2 regions of the Mesorhizobium sp. ESP-6-2 genome follow, and region 2 is predicted to be linked to the other one. Evidence: riboswitches for the same ligand, from Rfam matches in the RefSeq annotation. Region 2 holds a riboswitch; the other holds the start of a gene.

Region 1 (10,556 bases), on a different contig from region 2:
GAGGCTCCGATGGACTGCCTGCAAGGCGAACGCGACAGACGGTTCTTGTTGGATCCGTATTTCCCGGAGCTCGATCGCTGAGCCTTCGCCGGTCTATGCGGGCCGGGTTCCAACCTGCTGATGACCTTCGTCGGATCAACCCGCAGCTCGACTTCGCCCGAAAAGGGGGTGTCATAGCCGCCTCCGGGATGGGCCTTATCGCTTCAACAAGAACACCGCTTGCTGGCCGAAGAAATTCCAGAACCACCATGGCATCGACAGGCCGATCTTCTGGCCGTTGGCGTCGAGCGCGGTTGCCCTTTCCACGGTCGCGCCAAGCTCCTCGCACAGATTGACGAAGTCGCGGATGGTGCAGAAGTGGATGTTCGGCGTGTCGTACCAGGAATAGGGCAGGTCTTTGGTGACCGGCATGCGGCCCTTGACGAACAGCGACAGGCGCACCCGCCAGTGGCCGAAATTGGGGAAGGACACGATGGCGTGTTCGCCGATCCTGAGCAATTCGTCGAGAACGAGCTTCGGGTTGCGGGTCGCCTGCAAGGTCTGCGACAGGACGACGAAATCAAAACCTTTGTCGGGATAGAATTCAAGATCCTTGTCGGCGTCGCCCTGGACGACGGAAAGGCCGCGCGCGACGCATTCGTTGACGCCGCGCTGCGACAGTTCCAGTCCACGGCCGTCGATCTGCTTGGTCTCCTGCAAAAGCTCGAGCAGCGAGCCGTCGCCGGAGCCGACGTCCAGCACCCGCGATTGCGGCGGGATCAGACCGGCGATCACCTCGAGATCGACGCGTTGGGCGCGATTGACGCTCATGGCTTGCCCCTTGTCGTGGCGCGTGACCCTTGACGGACAAGTCTGCAATTTTGCGGGGTCATGCGCCGAGCCCTCTCGCTCGCGCGGCCGAGCCGATGAAGCCGTTGATGGCGGCGAACAGTTCTGGCTCGTCGAGCAGGAAGGCGTCGTGCCCGCGATCGGTCTCGATCTCGACGAAGGACACCGACGCGCCGGCGGCATTCAGCGCATGGACGATCGAGCGGCTCTCCTCGGTCGGAAACAGCCAATCCGAGGTGAACGACACCAGGCAGAAGCGTGTCTTGGTGCCGGCAAAAGCATCGGCCAGCCTGCCGCCATGGTCTGCGGCGAGGTCGAAATAATCCATGGACCGCGTCATGTAGAGATAGGAATTGGCGTCGAAACGGTCGACGAAAGTCATGCCCTGGTGACGCAGATAGCTCTCGATCTGGAAGTCGGCGTCGAAGCCGAAGGTCAGCGCTTCGCGGTCCTGCAAGTTGCGGCCGAACTTCCGGTGCAGGGCTGCTTCGGACAGGTAGGTGATGTGGGCGGCCATGCGCGCCACGGCGAGCCCCTTTTCCGGGCGTTTGCCGTGGTCGAAATATTTGCCGCCATGCCATTCAGGGTCGGCCATCACGGCCTGCCGGCCGACCTCGTGGAAAGCGATGTTCTGCGAGGAATGCCGCGCGCCGGTGGCGATCGGCAGCGCCGAGAAAACACGCTCCGGATAGCTCGACGCCCATTGCAGCACCTGCATGCCGCCCATCGACCCGCCGAGCACGCAAAACAGTTTTTCGATGCCGAAATGGTCGATCAGCATCTGCTGGGCACGCACCATGTCGCGGATGGTGATGACCGGAAGGTCCAGCCCATAGGGCTTGCCGGTAGCGGGATTGGTGGAGGCCGGACCGGTGGAACCGAGGCAGCCGCCGATGACGTTTGAGCAGATGACGAAGAAACGGCTGGTGTCGATGATCTTGCCGGGGCCGATCAGCACTTCCCACCAACCCGGCTTGCCGGTCACTGGATTGGTGCTGGCCACATGCTGGTCGCCGGTCAATGCGTGGCAAACGAGAATGGCGTTGGAACGGGCTTCGTTCAGCGTGCCATAGGTCTGGTAGGCGATCTGGAACGGCGACAGCAGGGTGCCGGCGTCGAGCTTGAGCGGCTTGTCGGCGCCGAAGCGCACGACCGGGCTCGACGGCTGGTCTGCCTCGTTGTTGGTTCTGCCAGCGCGCTGAGCGGCCATCGCATCCTCTTACATCGCACGACGTGTCTGGCGGAAACCGAATACGGGCCGACACGGGTGTCCGGCCGGCCGCGGACAATAAAAAACCGGCAATGCCTTCGCAAAGCCGGTTACGTCACGCAAACGGCCCTTTAGCGAATTGTTTAACGTGGCTGCAAGCCGACCGGCCAAATCACCACGGAACTGTTGCTGCCCTTCTAGAACTCGCCTGCCTTGCCGTCAATGCCGCTTGCTGGCACCACTGCCGCCTCTCGACATTGCCGGCCATGGCTTGTATTTCCGCTGCGGCTTCCAGACGGGAGCGTTCTCGACGGATTTTGCAAAATGAACCAGAAACCGGATCAGGCACGTCCTCAGCCGCGCGCGGGTATCATGGACATCCAGGCCTATGTGCCGGGCAAGAGCTCGGCCCCTGCCGGGGTGGACAAGGTCCACAAGCTGTCGTCGAACGAGAACCCGCTCGGCCCCTCGCCAAAGGCAATCGAGGCCGCGCGCGAGGTCGCCGCCAAGCTCGACGTCTATCCCGACGGCACCGCCCGGCGCCTGCGCGAAGCAATCGCCGAGGTGCATTGTCTGAACGCACAGAACATCATCTGTTCCAACGGCTCCGACGAGATCCTCGGCCTGCTGGCGCAGACTTATCTCGCGCCCGGCGACGAGGCCATATTCACCGAACACGCCTTCATGGTCTACAAGATCTACATCCAGTCGGCGGGTGCCACGCCTGTCGCGGTCAAGGAGACCCAGGAGCGCGCCGACATCGATGCGATCCTGGCGGCCGTCACGCCACGTACGAAGATCGTGTTCCTCGCCAATCCCAACAATCCGACCGGCACTTACGTGCCGTTCCAGGAGGTGCGCCGCCTGCATGCCGGCCTGCCGAAGAACGTGCTTCTGGTGCTCGATGCCGCCTATGCAGAATATGTCAGGCGCAACGACTATGAGGCCGGCATCGAGCTCGCGGGCAGCTCTCAGAACGTGGTCATGACCCGCACCTTCTCCAAGATCGGACTTGGCGGGGCGCGGATCGGATGGATGTATGGGCCGATGCACATCGTCGACGCGATCAACCGCATACGCGGCCCTTTCAATGTCAATGCGACGGCGATCGAGGCCGGCATCGCTGCCGTCCGCGACCGCGCCCATGTCGAGCGCAGCGTCGCGCATAACGAGACCTGGCTGGCCTGGCTGAGCGAGCAGATGACTGGGCTCGGGTTGCGGGTGACGCCGAGCGTCGGCAATTTCCTCCTCATTCATTTTCCCGACGACGGCAAGCATTCGGCCGCGGCGGCGGACGACTATCTCACCCAGCGCGGCTACATACTGCGGCGTGTTTCGGGCTATGGCTTTCCCAACGCATTGCGCATGACGGTCGGCACCGAAGAGGCCAATCGCGGCGTGGTCGCGGCACTCACGACATTCCTGAAAAGCTAGAACGCCATGACATCACCGATGTTCGAAAAGATCGCGCTGGTCGGCATCGGCCTGATCGGCTCGTCGCTGGCCCGTATCATCCGCCGCGAGGGCCTGGCCGGCCATCTCGCCATCTCGACGCGCAGCGCTGCAACGCTGGCGCGGGCGCAAGAGCTTGGCCTGGGCTCCTCCTACACCATAGATGCCAAGGAAGCGGTCCGCGATGCCGACCTGGTCATCGTCTCGGTGCCGGTCGGCTCGTCCGGCACGGTGGCGCAAGAGATCGCGCCGGCGCTGAAGAAGGGCGCCATCGTCACCGATGTCGGCTCGACCAAGGCTTCCGTGATTGCACAGATGCAGCCGCATATACCCGATGGAGTGCATTTCATTCCCGGCCATCCGCTGGCCGGCACGGAGAAATCTGGGCCCGATGCCGGTTTCGCCGATCTGTTCGACAACCGCTGGTGCATTTTCACCCCGCTGCCGGACACGGATCCGGACGCGCTGGAAAGGCTTTCCGAATTCTGGCGCCGTTGCGGCGCCAACATCGACACGATGGATCCGCAGCATCACGACATGACGCTGGCCATCGTCTCGCATTTGCCGCACATCATCGCCTACAACATCGTCGGCACCGCCGATGACCTGGAATCGGTGACCAAGACGGAAGTCATCAAATATTCCGCTTCCGGTTTCCGCGACTTCACGCGTCTCGCCGCCTCCGATCCGACCATGTGGCGGGACGTGTGCCTGCACAACAAGGATGCGATTCTGGAAATGCTGGCGCGGTTCTCGGAGGATCTGGCTTTCCTGCAGCGGGCGATCCGCTGGGGCGACGGCGACAAGCTGTTCGACCTGTTCACCCGCACCCGCGCCGTGCGCCGCTCGATCATCGAGGCCGGCCAGGACATCGACGTGCCGGATTTCGGCCGCCAGGCGGTCGAACATCCGGCGAAAAACTAGGCTCCTTCAGGCCAGGTCGCCGCCATCATCGCCAGTGTCTCGGCGCGATCGGGCGCGCCCAGCCTACCACCGAAGCGCTGACATTTGAGCGCCGCGGCCGCGCTGGCAAAGCGCAGCGCCTTTTCGATCGGCATGGCTTGCGCCAGCCCGGCCGCGAAGGCGCCATGAAAGACGTCGCCGGCTGCCAGAGTATCCACCACCTCGACCTTTGGCGCAGCGACGTGGCGTACGCGACCGGCGTGCCTGTCGTGCCACCACGTTCCAGCGCCGCCGGCGGTTACCGCGACGAAAGCGTCGGTGCGCGACGCGAGGTCGGCGCATGCGGCCTGCGGGTCCAGCGCCTGGCCGCAGACGATGCGCGCCGCCGGTTCGGAGGCGACGATGTGCGAGGCGAGCGGCAACAGTCCCTCCAGCACTGCCAATGGCGCGGTGTCGGCATCGAGGATCGCGGGTCGGCCGGCAGCGCGAGCGGCCGTGAGGGCAAGCGCTGAGGCACCCGGCCAGCGCACATCGGCCAGCACGGCATCGAAGGCGGCGAGATCGGCGACCGGCAAGCCGTCGGGATCGGCCTGGGCACGCTGATCGTAGAAAGGCACGATGATGCGCTCGCCGTGGCCGTCGACGAGGATCGCGGCCAGCGCCGAGCGCGCTCCGGCGACGCGACGGACGAGGCTGCAATCGACGCCCTCCGCCTCGATGCCCGATATCAGCTGGTCGCCGGCCTGATCATCGCCGGCGCTCGCCCAAAGCCACACTTCGGCGCCCAGCCGGCGTGCGGCGCAGGCGGCACTCGTGGCCATGCCGGAAGCGATCTGGACGCCATCGGCGGCCATGAACTTGCCCTGATGGACGGGAAGCGTTTCGACGCGAAGAATGGTGTCGAGCGTCAGCGCGCCGACGCTCAGGAGTTTTGCCGGTCTGTCCATTGGGGATGCTTAGTCGACCGGCTTGATCTTGCCCAGCGGGATAAAGCCGAGCGAGGCCTTGCCCTTGACCACCTTGAGCGGCATCGACGGTTCGTTGCCGAGCAGCGCCAGGGCGGCAAAGCCTTGTTCGATCTGGTTCTTCTGTTCGGGTATGGCGGCGCCGAGAATGGCGGCCACGGCTTTCGGGTCTTTCAGTCTGATCATCAGATCGGCGTCGACCAGGCCCTCGGCGTCGACCGACAGCGGCCCGGAAACGGCGACGTGCGCCGTGCCCGACGACAAATCGAGCCTGCGGATCTCGACGGCCTGGCCGCGCAGGCTTTTCAGTTGCGTTCCGATCAGTGCCAGGCCGTTCTTCAGCGTAGCCTCGCCACTGGCGTCGAGCGGCGGCAGGACGCGGCCCCCAATCGCATCGGGGTCGATCTCCAGATCGCCGAAGCTGCCGGTATAGTCGATATCCCTGCCGTTCGGCTGCAGCTGGCCCGCCGCCTTGCCGGCGCTGAACAGTTGCACCGGATCGGTGTCGTCGGCCGGATCGGTCTGGCCGGACAGGCCCTCGGCCGTGAGCGAAATGCGTCGCGGCAGCGGCCATGAGAGTTTGACGTTGGCCTTAAGATCATCCCAGTCGATCCACAGCGGCACCATGCCCGGAACCGAGGTCCTGAGCGGACCGCGCAGGTCCGCGACCGGCGACAGCGGCTGGATGATCTGGGCGACGGCGTTGAAGGAGCCGGCAGAGGCGGCAACGTTCTTGGCGTCGTCCTCATAGGCAAGATTGTCGCAGGAGACGGCGAAGCTCAGGGGGTAACCGCTGACCTGGAGATTGGCGCAGCCGGCCTCGATGCCGTTCTTGTTGAGCGTGGCGACCGCCTTGTCGGCTTCGCTCCGGACCCTGTCGGCGAGATAGAACCAGCCGCCGCTGTAGATGGCGAACAGCGCGATGACACACGCTGCAAGCCAGAACAGGCGGCGGCGATGCTTCGGCTGGCGTTCGTCAGTGGACGTCATGCTGCGGTTCTCGTTCACGCATGGGGGCTGTGGGCGGGCTGTCGATTCTGGCAACGACAACAGGTAGACAGAGATGGACGGAAAAAACACCGATTCCGGTGTGGTGTTGCCATTCTTACGCAATCAGGCACGGCGATATGGGCGATTTTTGGGTGTTTGGCTATGGTTCGTTGATATGGCGGCCGGGGTTCGCGCATGTCGAGACAAGGCGGGCGCGCCTGCATGGCTATCGTCGCGCGCTGTGCGTCTATTCCTTCGTGCATCGCGGCACGCGGGAACGTCCGGGCCTGGTGCTCGGCCTTGACCGCGGGGGCTCCTGCGTCGGGCTGGCTTTCCGGGTGCCGGGCGAGTTGCGGGACGAGGTCATCGCCTATCTGCGTGAGCGCGAGCTGGTCACCAATGTCTATCTTGAGCGCATGCTCAATGTCCGCCTTGACGGCGGCGGCACGGTCGAAGCCGTGGCCTATATCGTCGACCGCGGCCATGAGCAGTATGCTGGTGCGCTCGATGCCGCCCACGCCGCTGATGTGGTGCGCGGCGCTGTCGGCCAGTCCGGCAACAATGAGGACTATGTGTCGAGCACGCTGGACCATCTCCGGGCGCTCGGCATTCGCGACCACTGGCTGGAAGACGTGGCGAGGCGGATCGCGCCTTTGTGAAGCGCTGGCTCTGCGGAAAAGCCCGGCGAGGCCTTTGACCTCGATGCGGCAAGACCTAGCTTAGGCCTCGAACCCGCAATGGGCGGCAGCCGCCCAATCCCACCCACGGAGATCAGCCTTGCAGAAACGCCGTCTCGGTCGCACCGACCTTTCCATCGCGCCCCTGGTTCTGGGCGGCAATGTCTTCGGCTGGACCGCCGACGAGAAGACGTCCTTCGACCTGCTCGACCGCTTCGTCGGCGCTGGCCTGAACGCGGTCGACACAGCGGACGCCTATTCGCGCTGGGTGCCCGGCCACCAGGGCGGCGAATCGGAAACCATCATCGGCAAATGGATGAAGGACCGGGGCAACCGCGATAAGGTCGTGGTGATCACCAAAGTCGGCTCGGACATGGGACAGGGCCACAAGGACCTCTCCGCCGCTTACATCGAAAAGGCCGTCGATGCTTCGCTGAAGCGGCTGCAGACCGAGTTCATCGATCTTTATCTGTCGCACTGGCCGGATCCGACCACGCCCTATGAGGAAACCCTCGGCGCCTATGAAAAGCTGCTCGCCAAGGGCAAGATCCGTTATGCCGGCTGCTCGAATCTCGACGCCGGTCAGTTGCGCGCCGCGCTCGACGTGGCAAGCCTGCGCAGCCTGCCCCGCTATGAAGTGCTGCAGCCGGAATACAATCTCTACGACCGCTCGTCGTTCGATGGCCCGCTGCGCGATCTCTGCATGGCCGAGGATATCGGCGTCATCACCTATTTCAGCCTGGCCAAGGGTTTCTTGAGCGGCAAATACCGCAGCGAGGCCGATCTCGGTCAAAGTCCGCGCGGCGGCGACGTGAAGGACTACCTCGATGCGCGCGGCATGCGCATCCTCGCGGCACTCGATGCGGTGTCCGCCAGGCATTCGGCCAAACAGGCGGAAGTGGCGCTTGCCTGGGTCATTGCCCGGCCGGGCGTCACCGCGCCGATCGCCAGCGCCACCAAGCCTGAACAGATGGACAGCCTGATCAGGGCGGCGTCGCTGGAGCTCAGCGCCGACGACATGGCCGAGCTCGACAAGGCGAGCGGCTGAGCCGCCAACAGCGCGCACGATCGTCCAAGACGGTCGCCCCGGCCTTGCCATACCGTCATTGACGCTTGGCAAGACAGGAGGCGTGGATGGCAGGCCCGCTTTTTTCGCAGCCGGATCTGTGGCGTCAGCTCGTTGCGCTGATGCTTGCCGCCACGGTCGTCATGGGCAGCCCGGGGCCGGCGACGATAAGCGTCACCGCCGTCGGCGCGGCATTCGGCCTGCGCCATTCCCTGAGCTACGCCTTGGGGGTGATCCTGGGCACGATCGCCGTGCTTCTGGTCGTGGCAAGCGGAGTGAGCGCGATGCTTGCCGCGATGCCGCGGCTCGCTCCGCTGCTGGTCGCGGCGTCGGCTGCCTATATCCTCTATCTCGCGTTCAAGATCGCGACCGCGCCGCCCCTGGCGGCGCGTGCCGGCGAGGCCGCACGACCGACATTCGCCGGCGGCTTCCTGCTGGCGGTGGCCAACCCCAAGGCTTATGTGGCAATCGCCGCGGTGTTCGCCGGCGCGTCCGCGGATAGGGGCGCCGGCGCCATAGGCACCGGGCCGAAGCTCGCCGCTCTCGCATTCATGATCGTCGCCATCCATGCCGTGTGGCTGCTTGCGGGGGCGGCTTTCGCGCGCTTCCTTCGCAGGCCGGTGGCCTCGCGCATCATCAATCTGGTCTTTGCCGCGACGCTGGTGCTGACGACCGCACTGGCTGTGTTCGCCTGAACGTTGCGCGAGCCGCCATCGGCGCGCCGAAGGCCGCACTTCAGGCTTTGGCGCCGAGTTCCCGCAGCCGCTTGACCGCCGTCGGCGGCAAAGCAGGCGGATTGGGTGCACGGGATGCGTCGATGAGGAATTGGTCGCAGGCGGTTTCGGTTTCGCCGATCAGCCGCCGCATGAATTCCTCCTTGTCCAGGCCCGGCGGGATCGGCGGCAGGAAGCGCGCCTTGATGGTGCCGGGATAGCGCAGGAACTTGCGGCGCGGCCAATAGAGGCCGGCAACATGGGCGACCGGCACCACGGGAATGCCGAGCTGCGCATAGATTTCGACGATGCCGTATTTGTAGGCGGGTTCGTCGCCGGGCGCGCGGCGGGTGCCTTCGGGATAGATGATGAGCTGCCGCGGGTTGCGCGCGATTTCTTCCTTTGTCGCCGCAACCACCGCCTTCAGCGCCTTTGAGCGGCTGCCGCGGTCGACCGGGATCATGCGCATTTTCAGGATGTACCAGCCAAAGAACGGAATCCAGGTCAGCTCGCGCTTCAGGATGTAGAGCGGATCCTGCAGATAGGGGAAGAAGGCGATCGCGTCCCAGAAGGACTGGTGCTTGGGCGCCAGGATGAAAGAGCCTTCGGGCAGATTTTCCAGCCCGGTGATGTCGCTCTTCGTCCCGGCGATCTTGTCGTAGAGCCACATCGAGGTGCGCGACCAGAACTTCGGCACGAACCAGGCGCGATGGCGCGGCGACAGGAAATAATAGGGAGTCCAGAGGATCATCTGGACGATCAGATTGACGTAGAAGACGAAATTGAACGCCAGCGATCGGACTTGGAGCATTGGGGGAGGCCCGGTAAAGAGGTGTGCGTTGGTTACACCAAGCGGGCGCAAAAAGGAAATGGCCGAAGATGCCCCGAAATGGCGCCGAAAAGCGTTTCGGCCTCGCCCGAAGGCCCAGCCGCGCTAGATCAGCCGCGCCAGTCTTTCTTTCAGGCGCGGGGCGGCGAAGTCGAGAAATGCGCGCAGCTTGACCGGCAGCAGGCCGTGGCCTGCGTGCACCAGGCTTACCGGCCAGGGTTCCGGTTCGAACTCCCGCAGCAGCACGCGCAGCGCGCCTGACCGCACCGCCGCGTCGATCTGGTAGGACAGCACCCTCGTCAGCCCGACGCCGGCGAGTGCGGCATCGATCGCCGCTTCGGCGGTGTTGACCTGAAGCCGCGAGCGGACCCGAACCGGCATCTCGGTCTTCCCTGCGGTAAAGCTCCATGTCGAGAGCGCGCCCGGCCCTTCGAAGGTAATGCAGCTGTGGGCCTCGAGGTCCGCAAGCGCCGTCGGGGCGCCGCGTTCGGCCAGATAGCCGGGGCTCGCGCAAACGACATGGCGGATCGTACCGATGCGCATGGCGACAAAACTGGAGTCGGAAAGCCGGCCGATGCGGATGGCGAGGTCGAAATGGTCCTCGACCAACCGGGTTATGCGGTCGGCCAGCGTCAGGCGGATGTCCACGTCGGGATAGGCGGCGAGGAAGCCGGTCACCACCGGCAGCACGTGCAGGCGGCCGAAGACGACCGGCGCGGTGATGGCCAGTTCGCCCGTCGGGGCGCTGTATTCGCCGGCCGCCATGCGCTCGGCCTCGCCGACCTCGCCCAGGATGCGGCGGCAGGCGACCAGATAGGCCTGACCGGCATCGGTCAGCGTCAGCCGGCGCGTCGAGCGGTTCAGAAGGCGAGTCTTGAGATGCCGTTCCAGGTCGGAAACCTTGCGGCTGACCGTCGCCAGCG
Region 2 (10,556 bases):
CGACCTGGCGTTGACCCAACTCAAGGAAGTGCTCGACGTCTACGCCTCGCGCTCGGTCGAAAGGATCGGCTTCGTACGTGACCGCGACGACCAGATCGACGCCATGTACACGTCGCTGTTTCGCGAATTGCTGACCTACATGATGGAAGATCCGCGCAACATCACGCCTTGCACGCATCTGCTGTTCTGCGCCAAGAACATCGAACGCATCGGTGATCATGCCACCAACATTGCCGAGACGATCTACTATATCGTCACCGGCGACCAGATGCCGAGCGAGCGGCCGAAGGGCGACAAGACGGACAAGATCGGCCTTTCCGCAACGCAGCCGGTCAAGTGAACGCACTTTCTCTCGAACGCTTGGTCGTATTGCGCTAGACTATCCCCAGGCAAGCCTGCTGTTCCCCAGGGAAGGCAGTGCTTCGGGAGGCTGCGATGGAATATGTCCGGGATTTCAAGCCCGCGCCGCCGACATCGGCCGTCATCGCCTCCAGCGTCTACACAGCCGGGCGCCGCATCGCCGACATCCCGATCGAGGAAGCCGGCGAGTGGGCCAGGAAAGCGGGCCACGTCGTATGGATCGGGCTGCTTGAACCCGATCGCGAGCTCTTGTTGCGCGTCCAGGCTCAATTTCATCTGCATGAGCTAGCAATCGAGGATGCGGAGCATCCGCACCAGCGGCCGAAGATCGAGCAGTATGGCGATGCGCTGTTCATCGTCGCCCGCACCGCGCAGCTGATCGAGGGCCGCGTCACCTTCGGCGAGACGCATCTGTTCGTGGGCAGCGGCTACATCGTCAGCGTCAGGCACGGCCCTTCGACATCCTATGCTGCGGTGCGCCAGCACTGGGAAAGCTGCCCGCATTCACTGGCCAAGGGCGAGGATTTCGTCCTCTATGCCATTCTCGATTTCATCGTCGACAACTACATGCCGGTGCTCGAGCAGATCGAGGATGAGGTCGAGGCGATCGAGGACCGGGTCCTGCTGAAGCCGATGAGCGGCCCCGATATCGAACGCCTTTATATGCTGCGCCGCGATCTGTTGCGGCTGCGCAATGCCGCACTGCCGCTGGTGGAGGTCTGCCGACGGCTGACCAGCGCCGACCTGCCGCAGATCCATTCAGCCATGCACCCGCTGTTTCGCGACGTGACCGACCATATCCGCACCGTCCAGGAAAAGATCGACAGCTTGCGAGAAGTGCTGGCCTTCGCCTTCGAGGCGAGCCTGCTGGTGGGCCAGAGCCAGGAAACGGCGATCTCGAAAAAGCTCGCCTCATGGGCGGCAATCCTGGCTGTGCCGACAGCCTTCGCGGGCATATACGGCATGAATTTCAGCGACATGCCGGAACTGAAAATGGAATGTGGCTACCCGATGGTGCTGCTGGCGATCGCGCTGATCTGCAGCTTCCTCTACTGGCGGTTTCGCAAGAATGGATGGCTGTGAGAGTAGGGCAGTAGGGCAGTAGGGCAGTAGGGCAGTAGGGCAGTAGGGCAGTAGGTTAAGAGAACGCTCGGGAGCGGAAATTCAAAACATACTGCCCTACTGCCCTACTGCCTTAGCCCCTTATCGATTGCGCCTCCGCTCCGCGGCCGGCTGGAACGCCACGCGGGCATGGTATTTACAATAGGGGCCGGTTTCGGCGGCTTCGTTGCCGCAGAAATTGAAGTCCTCCGACAGCGGATCGCCGTTCGGCCATTTGCAGGTGCGCTCGGTGAGTTCGGTGAGCTGGAGGTGCCGCGAGATCGGCACCACCACATTCTCGACCGGCCGGATATAGTGGCGGGCCACCGGCTCGGCATCGAACTGCGCCTGCAGCGCCGTTGCTCCGATCGACGTCGTGACGTGGCGGGTCGCACTCGCGGCGCGCGGCACCGATTTCTGCGCGCCCGACCCTTGCGCCGTCTTCTTCTGGCGTGCCGGCGCCGCCGTGGCGCGCCCGCGGCCCGACAATTTCAGCCGGTGCACCTTGCCGATGACGGCATTGCGGCTGACCCCTCCAAGCTGGGCAGCAATCTGGCTTGCGCTCAGACCCTCCGACCACAGTTTTCTCAAGAGTTCGACCCGCTCGTCAGTCCAATTCATGACCGCGCTCCTGCTAAGCGTACGGCAATCAGAATCCCTTCCCGGCCCAGCACCACTGCTGGGGCAGACACCACATATATCTGGTGATTAGGTCCGCCGCACGAAATCTAGTTATTTCCCGACTACAACTACCTTATGCGCTGACTCGGTGACAAGAGTCCGAAGTGCAACACGAATCGGTTTTTTCGGTTTTCCCCAACTTGCCAGCTCACTTATGAGCCGGCGTCCCGTCGGGAGGCTTGCCGCGCGCCACTACGCGACGTTTTCGTTGACTTCATGGCTGAAAAACCCGATAAGCCGCAAAGGCCGCCGCTTTGGCGGCTTTTTTGATTTTCCGGTTCCGGAGACGCATATAATGAGCGGTTCGGCGCTTTTCGAGACCTTTGCTCGCGCACCCCTGGCCTTCGACCATGGGGAAGGCACCTGGCTGGTTACCGACAAGGGCGAGCGATATCTCGATTTTGCCGGCGGCATAGCCGTCAATTCGCTGGGCCACGGCCATCCGCATCTGGTTGCGGCGCTCACCGAGCAGGCTGCCAAGCTCTGGCACGTCTCCAATCTCTACGAGATCCCGGGGCAGAGCCGACTTGGCGAGCGGCTGGCCGACGCCACCTTCGCCGACAAGGTGTTCTTCACCAATTCGGGCGCCGAGGCGCTGGAATGCGCGATAAAGACGGCGCGGCGCTACCATTTCGTCAAGGGGCATCCCGAGCGCTTCCGCGTCATCACTTTCGAAGGCGCCTTCCATGGCCGCACGCTGGCGACCATCGCCGCCGGCGGCCAGTACAAATATCTCGAAGGTTTCGGCCCCAAGGTCGAGGGTTTCGATCAGGTCGGCTTCGACGATATCGACGCCGCCGAAAAGGCGATCACGCCGGAGACCGCGGCGATCCTGATCGAACCGGTGCAGGGCGAGGGCGGTATCCGCCCGGTGCCGACACAATCGCTGAAGCGGCTGCGGCAGCTCTGCGACCAGCACGGCCTGCTGTTGATCTACGATGAAGTCCAGTGCGGCATCGGCCGCACCGGCAAGCTGTTCGCTCATGAATGGTCGGGGGTCGCTCCAGACATCATGGCCATCGCCAAAGGCATTGGCGGTGGCTTCCCGATGGGCGCCTGCCTTGCCACCGACGAGGCGGCTGTCGGCATGACCGCGGGTGTCCACGGCACTACGTTCGGCGGCAACCCGCTGGCCATGGCGGTCGGCAATGCCGTGCTCGACGTGGTGCTGGAGGAGGGCTTCCTGGCGGATGTGCAGCGCAAGGCGCTGTTGTTGAAGCAAGGGCTGGCAGGGGTGGCCGACGAATTCCCCGAGGTCATCGAGGGCATCAGGGGCACGGGGCTGATGCTGGGCCTCAAATGCGCCATGCCCAACGGCAAGGTGAACATGGCGCTGCGCGACCAGCATCTGCTCGCGGTTCCGGCTGGCGACAACGTCATTCGCCTGCTGCCGCCGCTCACCGTCACGGACAGCGAGATCCATGAAGCGCTCGAGCGCATTCGCGCCGGCGCCAAGACCCTGTCCGAGGCCATCGCCGCTGAAGCCGCGAAGTAATTCGAAAGCTCCTGATGTCACTTCGTCATTTCACCGACCTCTCCGCCGTTTCCGAAGGCGACCTGCGCTCCATGCTGACCGACGCAGTGGAGCGCAAGGCGCGCCTCAAGGCGGGCGAGCGGTCGAAACCGCTCGAAGGCAAGGTGCTGGCGATGATCTTCGACAAGCCGTCGACGCGCACGCGCGTCTCCTTCGATGTCGGCATGCGTCAGCTTGGCGGCGAGACCATCATGCTGACCGGCACCGAGATGCAGCTCGGCCGCTCCGAGACCATCGCCGACACAGCCAAGGTTCTGTCGCGCTATGTCGATGCCATAATGATCCGCACCACCTCGCATGAGCGGCTGCTGGAGCTGACCGAGAATGCGACCATCCCGGTGATCAACGGGCTCACCGACGATACCCATCCTTGCCAGCTGATGGCCGACATCATGACCTTCGAGGAGCATCGCGGTCCGGTCGCCGGCAAGACCATCGCCTGGACTGGCGACGGCAACAACGTGCTGCATTCGCTGCTGGAAGCCTCGGCGCGGTTCCGCTTCAACCTCAACGTCGCGGTGCCCGAAGGCAGCGAGCCGGCGCAGAAGCACGTCGACTGGTCAACCGCACATGGCGGCAAGCTCTCCTTTACCCGCTCGCCAGAGGAAGCCGTCGACCAGGCCGACTGCGTCGTCACCGACTGCTGGGTGTCGATGGGCCAGGAGCACCGCGCCCGCGGCCACAACGTGTTTTCGCCCTACCAGGTCAACGCCAAGCTGATGGCCAAGGCAAAGCCCGACGCGCTGTTCATGCACTGCCTGCCGGCGCATCGCGGCGAGGAAGTGACCGATGAGGTCATCGACGGTCCGCATTCGGTGGTCTTCGACGAGGCCGAGAACCGGCTCCACGCCCAGAAGGCCGTGCTTGCCTGGTGTCTTGGGGCCTGAAGTGGACTTGAAGTGTCTTGGCGCTCGACGTGCCGGGGAACTTGATCTCCGGAGGCGCGATGCCTATCTGCGCGGCATCACGCAAATCAAGCGCGTTTAGACGCATGCTCCCCAAAGGGCGGCATGGCCGCGCCCTGGAGCTTTGTCATGCTGGAAACCCATCAAGTGGCTGAACATCACCCCAAACTCGGCGAATTCGGTTACGCTGGCGATGATCACGTCGTGCCCTTCGAGGTCGGTCCGCTCGATGTGCGCGGCCGCACCGTGCAGCTCGGGCCGATGCTCGATGCGATCCTTGGCCGCCATGACTATCCCGAGCCGGTTGCCCGGCTGCTGGCGGAAGCCTGTGTGCTGACGGTGCTGCTAGGCACCTCGCTCAAGTTCGAGGGCAAGTTCATCCTGCAGACCCGCACCGACGGGCCTGTCGACATGCTGGTCGCGGATTTTTCCACGCCCTCGGCGCTGCGTGCCTATGCGCGCTTCGATGCCGACCGGCTGGAGGCGCTGATTGCGGCCGGCGAGACCTCGCAGCAAACGCTGCTCGGCAACGGTGTGCTGGCGCTGACCATCGACCAAGGTGCCCACACGCAGCGCTACCAGGGCATCGTCCAGCTCGACGGCGAGACCCTGGAAGAGGCCGCGCGCACCTATTTCCGCCAGTCGGAGCAGATCCCGACCGATCTCCGGCTTTCCGTCGCCAAGCTTTTGACGCCCGGCCCCGGCGGCGCGCGCGAGCAGTGGCGGGCGGGCGGCATCCTGGCGCAGTTCCTGCCGCAGGCCTCCGAGCGCATGCGCGTTCCTGACCTGCCCGGCAGGGATGGCGATCCGCGCGAGGAGATCCACGATCCCACAGACAATTCCTGGCAGGAATTGCTGGCGCTGCTCGGCACCATCGAGCCGACCGAACTGATCGATCCGACCATCGGCGCCGAGCGGCTGCTCTATCGTCTGTTCCACGAGCATGGCGTGCGCGTCTTCGGCGGCGTTCCCGTCGCCGATCAGTGCTCATGCTCCCGCGACAAGATCCGCGGCATCCTCGAGGGCTTCTCCGCGCAGGAGATCAAGGACAGCACCGAGGACGGCGGCATCCACGTCGCCTGCGAGTTCTGTTCGACGCAATATGACTTCGACCCGGCCGAGTTTGCGGCGCAGTGAAGTGCTTCGTTCTCCTCGTCACTATACGGGGAGAAGGTGCCGGCAGGCGGATGAGGGGCAGCGCTGAGTTCGGCGTTAGGGCAGTCTTCATTCGGTGCGCGAGATAGATCTCCAGAGTCGGCGCCGCCCCTCATTGTCCTGCCGGACATTTCTCCCCCGTATAGTGACGGGGAGAAAGAGGCTGTCGCCGCCGCTTTCGCTAATTCACCGTTCGCCTCGTCCCTGGCAGATCCAGCGAAAACGCGGGGATAGCGATGTCGAATGTCTCGCCCCGCTCGTTGCGCATGGTGTAGTGGCCGACCATGATCCCCGACGGCGTCGAGAGCGGACAGCCCGACGTGTATTGGTAGCTGTCGCCGGGATTGAGTTCGGGCTGATCGCCGACCACGCCGGCGCCTCGCACTTCCTCGACCCGGCCGGCGCCGTCGGTTATGTGCCAATAGCGCGATAACAGCTGCACGAATTCGTCGGACTGGTTGTCGATCGTTATCTGGTAGCCCCAGACGTAGCGGTTTTCCGTAGGATCCGAGCGGTCCTCGAGATAGAACGGCCTGACCTGCACTTCGATGTTGCGCGTGACGGCGCGGTACATGAGCGGCTCCAAAACAAATCCGGTGTGGAACATTCGGCGCTCTTTGCGGTTCGATCAACCGTGCGCGTCCGAGTTGCCACCTCGAGGGGGCAAGTGCCGACAAACAATGTCATTTGAGTGACACATGACAATGATGGTGTGCACCAGCAATGCCGGGCGACTCGGGCGCTCTGTCGAACTGTCGAAAACGGCCGCCAGGCGGGCCGGTTTTTCTGGAGTGACCGGATATCGATGGAACTCGCTCTCATAACCGGCTCGCTTTCGATCGCTCTCATCGCCTCAAATCTCGCCAGCATCCTGCTCGCCTGTTCGCGCCTGAAACGGCGCGCCGCCATCGCGCCGCCGGCCGGCAAGCCGCTGCCTGTGTCGATCGTCATCCCGGCGCGCGGCGTCGAGCCGTTTACCCATGAGACGCTTGAGCGCGCTTTCTCGCTCGACTGGCCGCGCTACGAACTGATCTTCTGTGTCGCCCATGCCGACGACCCCGCGGTCAAGCCGATCCGCGCCGCCATCGCCCGCTTTCCAGCCGTGCCGGCCCGCCTGCTTACCGGCGACGACCGCATCAGCGCCAACCCGAAACTGAACAATTGCGTCAAGGGCTGGGAGGCTGCGCGCCACGACTGGGTCATTCTCGCCGATTCCAACGTGCTGATGCCGAAAGACTACGTCCAGCACCTGATGGCGGCATGGCGGCGGGACACCGGCCTGGTTTGCTCGACGCCGATCGGTTCGCGGCCCGACGGCTTCTGGGCAGAAGTCGAATGCGCCTTCCTCAACACGCTGCAGGCGCGCTGGCAATATGCCGGCGAGGCGCTTGGCCTCGGCTTTGCCCAGGGCAAGAGCATGTTGTGGAACAAGCAGATGCTCGACGCCAATGGCGGCATCCGTGCGCTCGCCGCCGAGATCGCGGAGGATGCCGCGTCGACCAAACTGGTCAACAGGCTGGGCCTGCGCGTCAATCTCGTCGCTTCGCCTTTCGAGCAGCCGCTCGGGCAGCGCATGCCGGGCGAGATCTGGTCGCGCCAGGCCCGCTGGGCGCGCCTGCGCCGCGTCACCTTTCCGCTGTTCTTCGCACCCGAGATCCTGACCGGCGTGGCGGCTCCGCTCGTGCTGGCGCTGATCGCCGCAGCCAGCGCCGGCGTCAGCCTGCCCATGACAGCGCTCTGCGTGCTGGCGCTCGCCTACCTGCCGGAATGCATGCTCGCCTCGGCAAAGGGCTGGTATCTGTCGCCGCGCATCGTCACCGCGATGATCGCACGAGACCTGATGTTGCCCGCCATCTGGGCGCGCGGCTGGCTGGGTCGTGCGGTCGACTGGCGCGGCAACGCCATGACCATCGGCACCAAGGCGGCTGAACTGGAAGAGACGCCATCGCGCGCCTGATCGACGCGGACGACGATGCCTCGACCGGCCTTATTTGGCGGCCTCAAGCGCCTGCGCGATGTCTTCCAGCAGATCGTCGGTATCCTCCAGCCCGACCGACAGCCTGAGCGTGCCGGGTCCGATGCCGAGCTCGGCGCGCGCTTCGTCGCTGAGGTTCTTGTGCGTCGTCGTCGCCGGATGGGTGATCAGGCTTTTGGCGTCGCCGAGATTGTTCGAGATCAGGACGATGTCGAGCGCGTTCTGCAGGGCGAAGGCACCCTGCTTGCCGCCCTTGACGTCAAAGCAGATCAGGGTGGAGCCGCCCGACATCTGCTTCTTGACGATATCGGCCTGCGGATGGTCGGCGCGGCCGGGATAGATGACGCGGGCGATCTCCGGCTGCTCGGCCAGGAAATCGGCGATCTTGCCGGCGCTCTCCGTCTGCTGGCGCACGCGCAGCGGCAGCGTTTCCAGGCCCTTCAGCAGCGTCCAGGCGTTGAACGGCGACAGGCTGGGGCCGGTATGGCGGAAATAATCGTGCAGGTTTTCGTCGATCCATTTCTTGTCCGACAGGATGACGCCGCCGAGACAACGGCCCTGGCCATCGATGTGCTTGGTCGCCGAATAGACCACGACATGCGCGCCGAGCTGCAACGGCTTCTGCTGCAGCGGCGTGGCGAAGACATTGTCCACGACCAGCCGCGCGCCGATCGAATTGGCAAGCGAAGCGACGGCTGATATGTCCACCACCTCAAGCGTCGGGTTGGTCGGGCTTTCCAGGAAAAACAGCTTGGTGTTGGGCCGAACCGCCTTTTCCCAGTTGGCAATGTCGGTGCCGTCGACCAGCGTCGCCTCGATGCCGTAACGCGGCGCCAGCGTCTCGACCACCCAGCGGCAGGAGCCGAACAGGGCGCGCGCCGCAACGATATGATCGCCGGCCTTGACGCTGCACAGGAGGGCTGCCGTCACCGCCGCCATGCCGGACGCGGTGGCGCGCGCGTCCTCGGCGCCTTCGAGCGCGCACATGCGCTTCTCGAACATGTCGACGGTCGGATTGGCATAGCGTGAATAGATGAAGCCCGGTTCCTCGCCCTTGAAGCGGGCTTCGGCGGCTTGGGCCGTCTCATAGACATAGCCCTGGGTCAGGTATATCGCCTCGGAAGTTTCACCGAAGCCGGAACGCAGGGTCCCGCCATGCACGAGTGCGGTCTGAGGCTTCCAGTTGCGCGTCTTGCTCGTCATCGTCCTATCCAAACACAAAAAAACCGGCCGCGAAAAAGTCGCAACCGGTCCATACGGCCTTGCGGCCCGACGGTCCTTTAGCGACTTGTTTAACGTGGCTGCAAGCCGACCGGCCAAATCACCACGGGATAACGACCCTTTAGACCCGCGCCACGCTTGCGTCAATTGCCGGCTTCATTAAGAGACTTGTACCAGCAGAGCGGAGCCAGACTTTGCGGCAGACAGGAATTCTTCCCGATCAGGACATTGCGGCGCTGTTCCAGTCCGGCGCGCTGAAGTCGTCGCGTGCGCTCGACGCCGACCAGATCCAGCCGGCCAGCCTTGATCTGAGGCTCGGCCAAAAGGCGTGGCGGGTGCGCGCGTCCTTCCTGCCGGGTCCCAACCACAAGGTCAGTGAAAAACTCGACCGGCTGAAGCTGCACGAGATCAGCCTGGCCGACGGCGCCGTTTTGGAAACCGGCTGCGTCTACATCGTGCCCCTGCTCGAAAGCCTGGCGCTGCCGGCGGAAATTTCGGCGTCCGCCAATCCCAAGAGCTCGACCGGGCGGCTCGATATCTTCACCCGCGTGATGACCGATCGCGGCCACGAGTTCGACAAGATCGCCGCCGGCTATCATGGTCCGCTCTATCTCGAAGTCAGTCCACGCACCTTCCCGATCGTCGTGCGCGCCGGCTCGCGCCTTTCGCAGATACGCTTCCGCACCGGCAATGCGCTGCTCTCGGAAGCAGAGTTGCATCAATTGCACCGGGCCGAAATGCTGGTCGCCACCGAACCGCCGAACATTTCCGGCGGCGGCATCGCATTGTCGATCGATCTCAACGGCGACAGTGACGGGCTGGTCGGCTATCGCGGCAAGCACCATACCGGCCTCGTCGATGTCGACAAGCGCGCGGCGCAGGAGATCGTCGACTTCTGGGAGCCGATCCACAAGAGCGGCGCCGGCGAGCTGGTGCTCGATCCGGACGAGTTCTACATCCTCGTCAGCCAGGAAGCGGTGCATGTGCCGCCGCTCTACGCGGCCGAAATGACGCCCTTCGATCCACTGGTGGGCGAGTTCCGTGTCCACTATGCCGGCTTCTTCGATCCGGGCTTCGGCCATTCGGCGGCCGGCGGCACCGGCAGCCGCGCCGTGCTCGAAGTGCGCAGCCATGAGGTGCCGTTCATCCTCGATCATGGCCAGATCGTCGGCCGGCTGGTCTACGAGCATATGCTGAAGCGGCCGCAGGCGCTTTACGGCACCGAGCTCGGCTCGAACTACCAGGCGCAGGGCCTGAAGCTGTCCAAGCACTTTCGCGCCGCGCCCTGAACGCTCATCACCGTCAGGCAAGATACTTGCCTGCGCCGGCTCGCCATGCTTGGCTGCCTCGCCGGCCGCCGACGTGGCGGCGCTCAAGGGGAATGAAAATGCAGATTTCGAAATGGATCATATCGGCGGCGGCCGCCGCCATGCTGACGCTTGGTGCTGGCGCCCTGTCGGCGCATGCGGCGGAGAAAATCAAGATCGGCACCGAGGGCGCCTATCCGCCGTTCAACACCATCACGCCCGACGGCAAGGTCGAGGGCTTCGACATCGACATCGCCAACGCCTTGTGCGCGCAGATGAAGGTCGAATGCGAGATCGTCACCCAGGACTGGGACGGC

What was found. A riboswitch is a leader RNA that binds a small molecule or an ion and turns the genes downstream of it on or off. The one in region 2 is predicted to bind S-adenosylmethionine.
Region 1: it holds a riboswitch for S-adenosylmethionine, as region 2 does, so the genes downstream of both, metX (homoserine O-acetyltransferase MetX) here and LB532_RS15305 (O-succinylhomoserine sulfhydrylase) in region 2, are expected to answer to the same signal.

The regions. Positions count from the first base shown of each region.
Region 1 is NZ_JAIUGT010000015.1:31,951-42,506, forward strand. It holds gene LB532_RS29000 (DUF1194 domain-containing protein) at 1-81, shown strand, start outside; gene metW (methionine biosynthesis protein MetW) at 196-810, opposite strand; gene metX (homoserine O-acetyltransferase MetX) at 869-2,038, opposite strand; SAM riboswitch at 2,150-2,227, opposite strand; gene hisC (histidinol-phosphate transaminase) at 2,363-3,472, shown strand; gene LB532_RS29020 (prephenate/arogenate dehydrogenase family protein) at 3,479-4,414, shown strand; gene LB532_RS29025 (sugar kinase) at 4,411-5,340, opposite strand; gene LB532_RS29030 (DUF2125 domain-containing protein) at 5,350-6,348, opposite strand; gene LB532_RS29035 (gamma-glutamylcyclotransferase) at 6,486-7,007, shown strand; gene LB532_RS29040 (aldo/keto reductase) at 7,126-8,073, shown strand; gene LB532_RS29045 (LysE family translocator) at 8,160-8,786, shown strand; gene LB532_RS29050 (lysophospholipid acyltransferase family protein) at 8,827-9,615, opposite strand; gene LB532_RS29055 (LysR family transcriptional regulator) at 9,739-10,556, opposite strand, start outside.
Region 2 is NZ_JAIUGT010000005.1:76,371-86,926, reverse strand. It holds gene phoU (phosphate signaling complex protein PhoU) at 1-340, shown strand, start outside; gene LB532_RS15340 (magnesium and cobalt transport protein CorA) at 436-1,443, shown strand; gene LB532_RS15335 (GcrA family cell cycle regulator) at 1,564-2,082, opposite strand; gene LB532_RS15330 (aspartate aminotransferase family protein) at 2,438-3,637, shown strand; gene argF (ornithine carbamoyltransferase) at 3,652-4,563, shown strand; gene LB532_RS15320 (Hsp33 family molecular chaperone) at 4,687-5,718, shown strand; gene apaG (Co2+/Mg2+ efflux protein ApaG) at 5,918-6,310, opposite strand; gene LB532_RS15310 (ceramide glucosyltransferase) at 6,542-7,693, shown strand; gene LB532_RS15305 (O-succinylhomoserine sulfhydrylase) at 7,724-8,914, opposite strand; SAM riboswitch at 8,972-9,049, opposite strand; gene LB532_RS15300 (2'-deoxycytidine 5'-triphosphate deaminase) at 9,127-10,221, shown strand; gene LB532_RS15295 (ABC transporter substrate-binding protein) at 10,320-10,556, shown strand, end outside.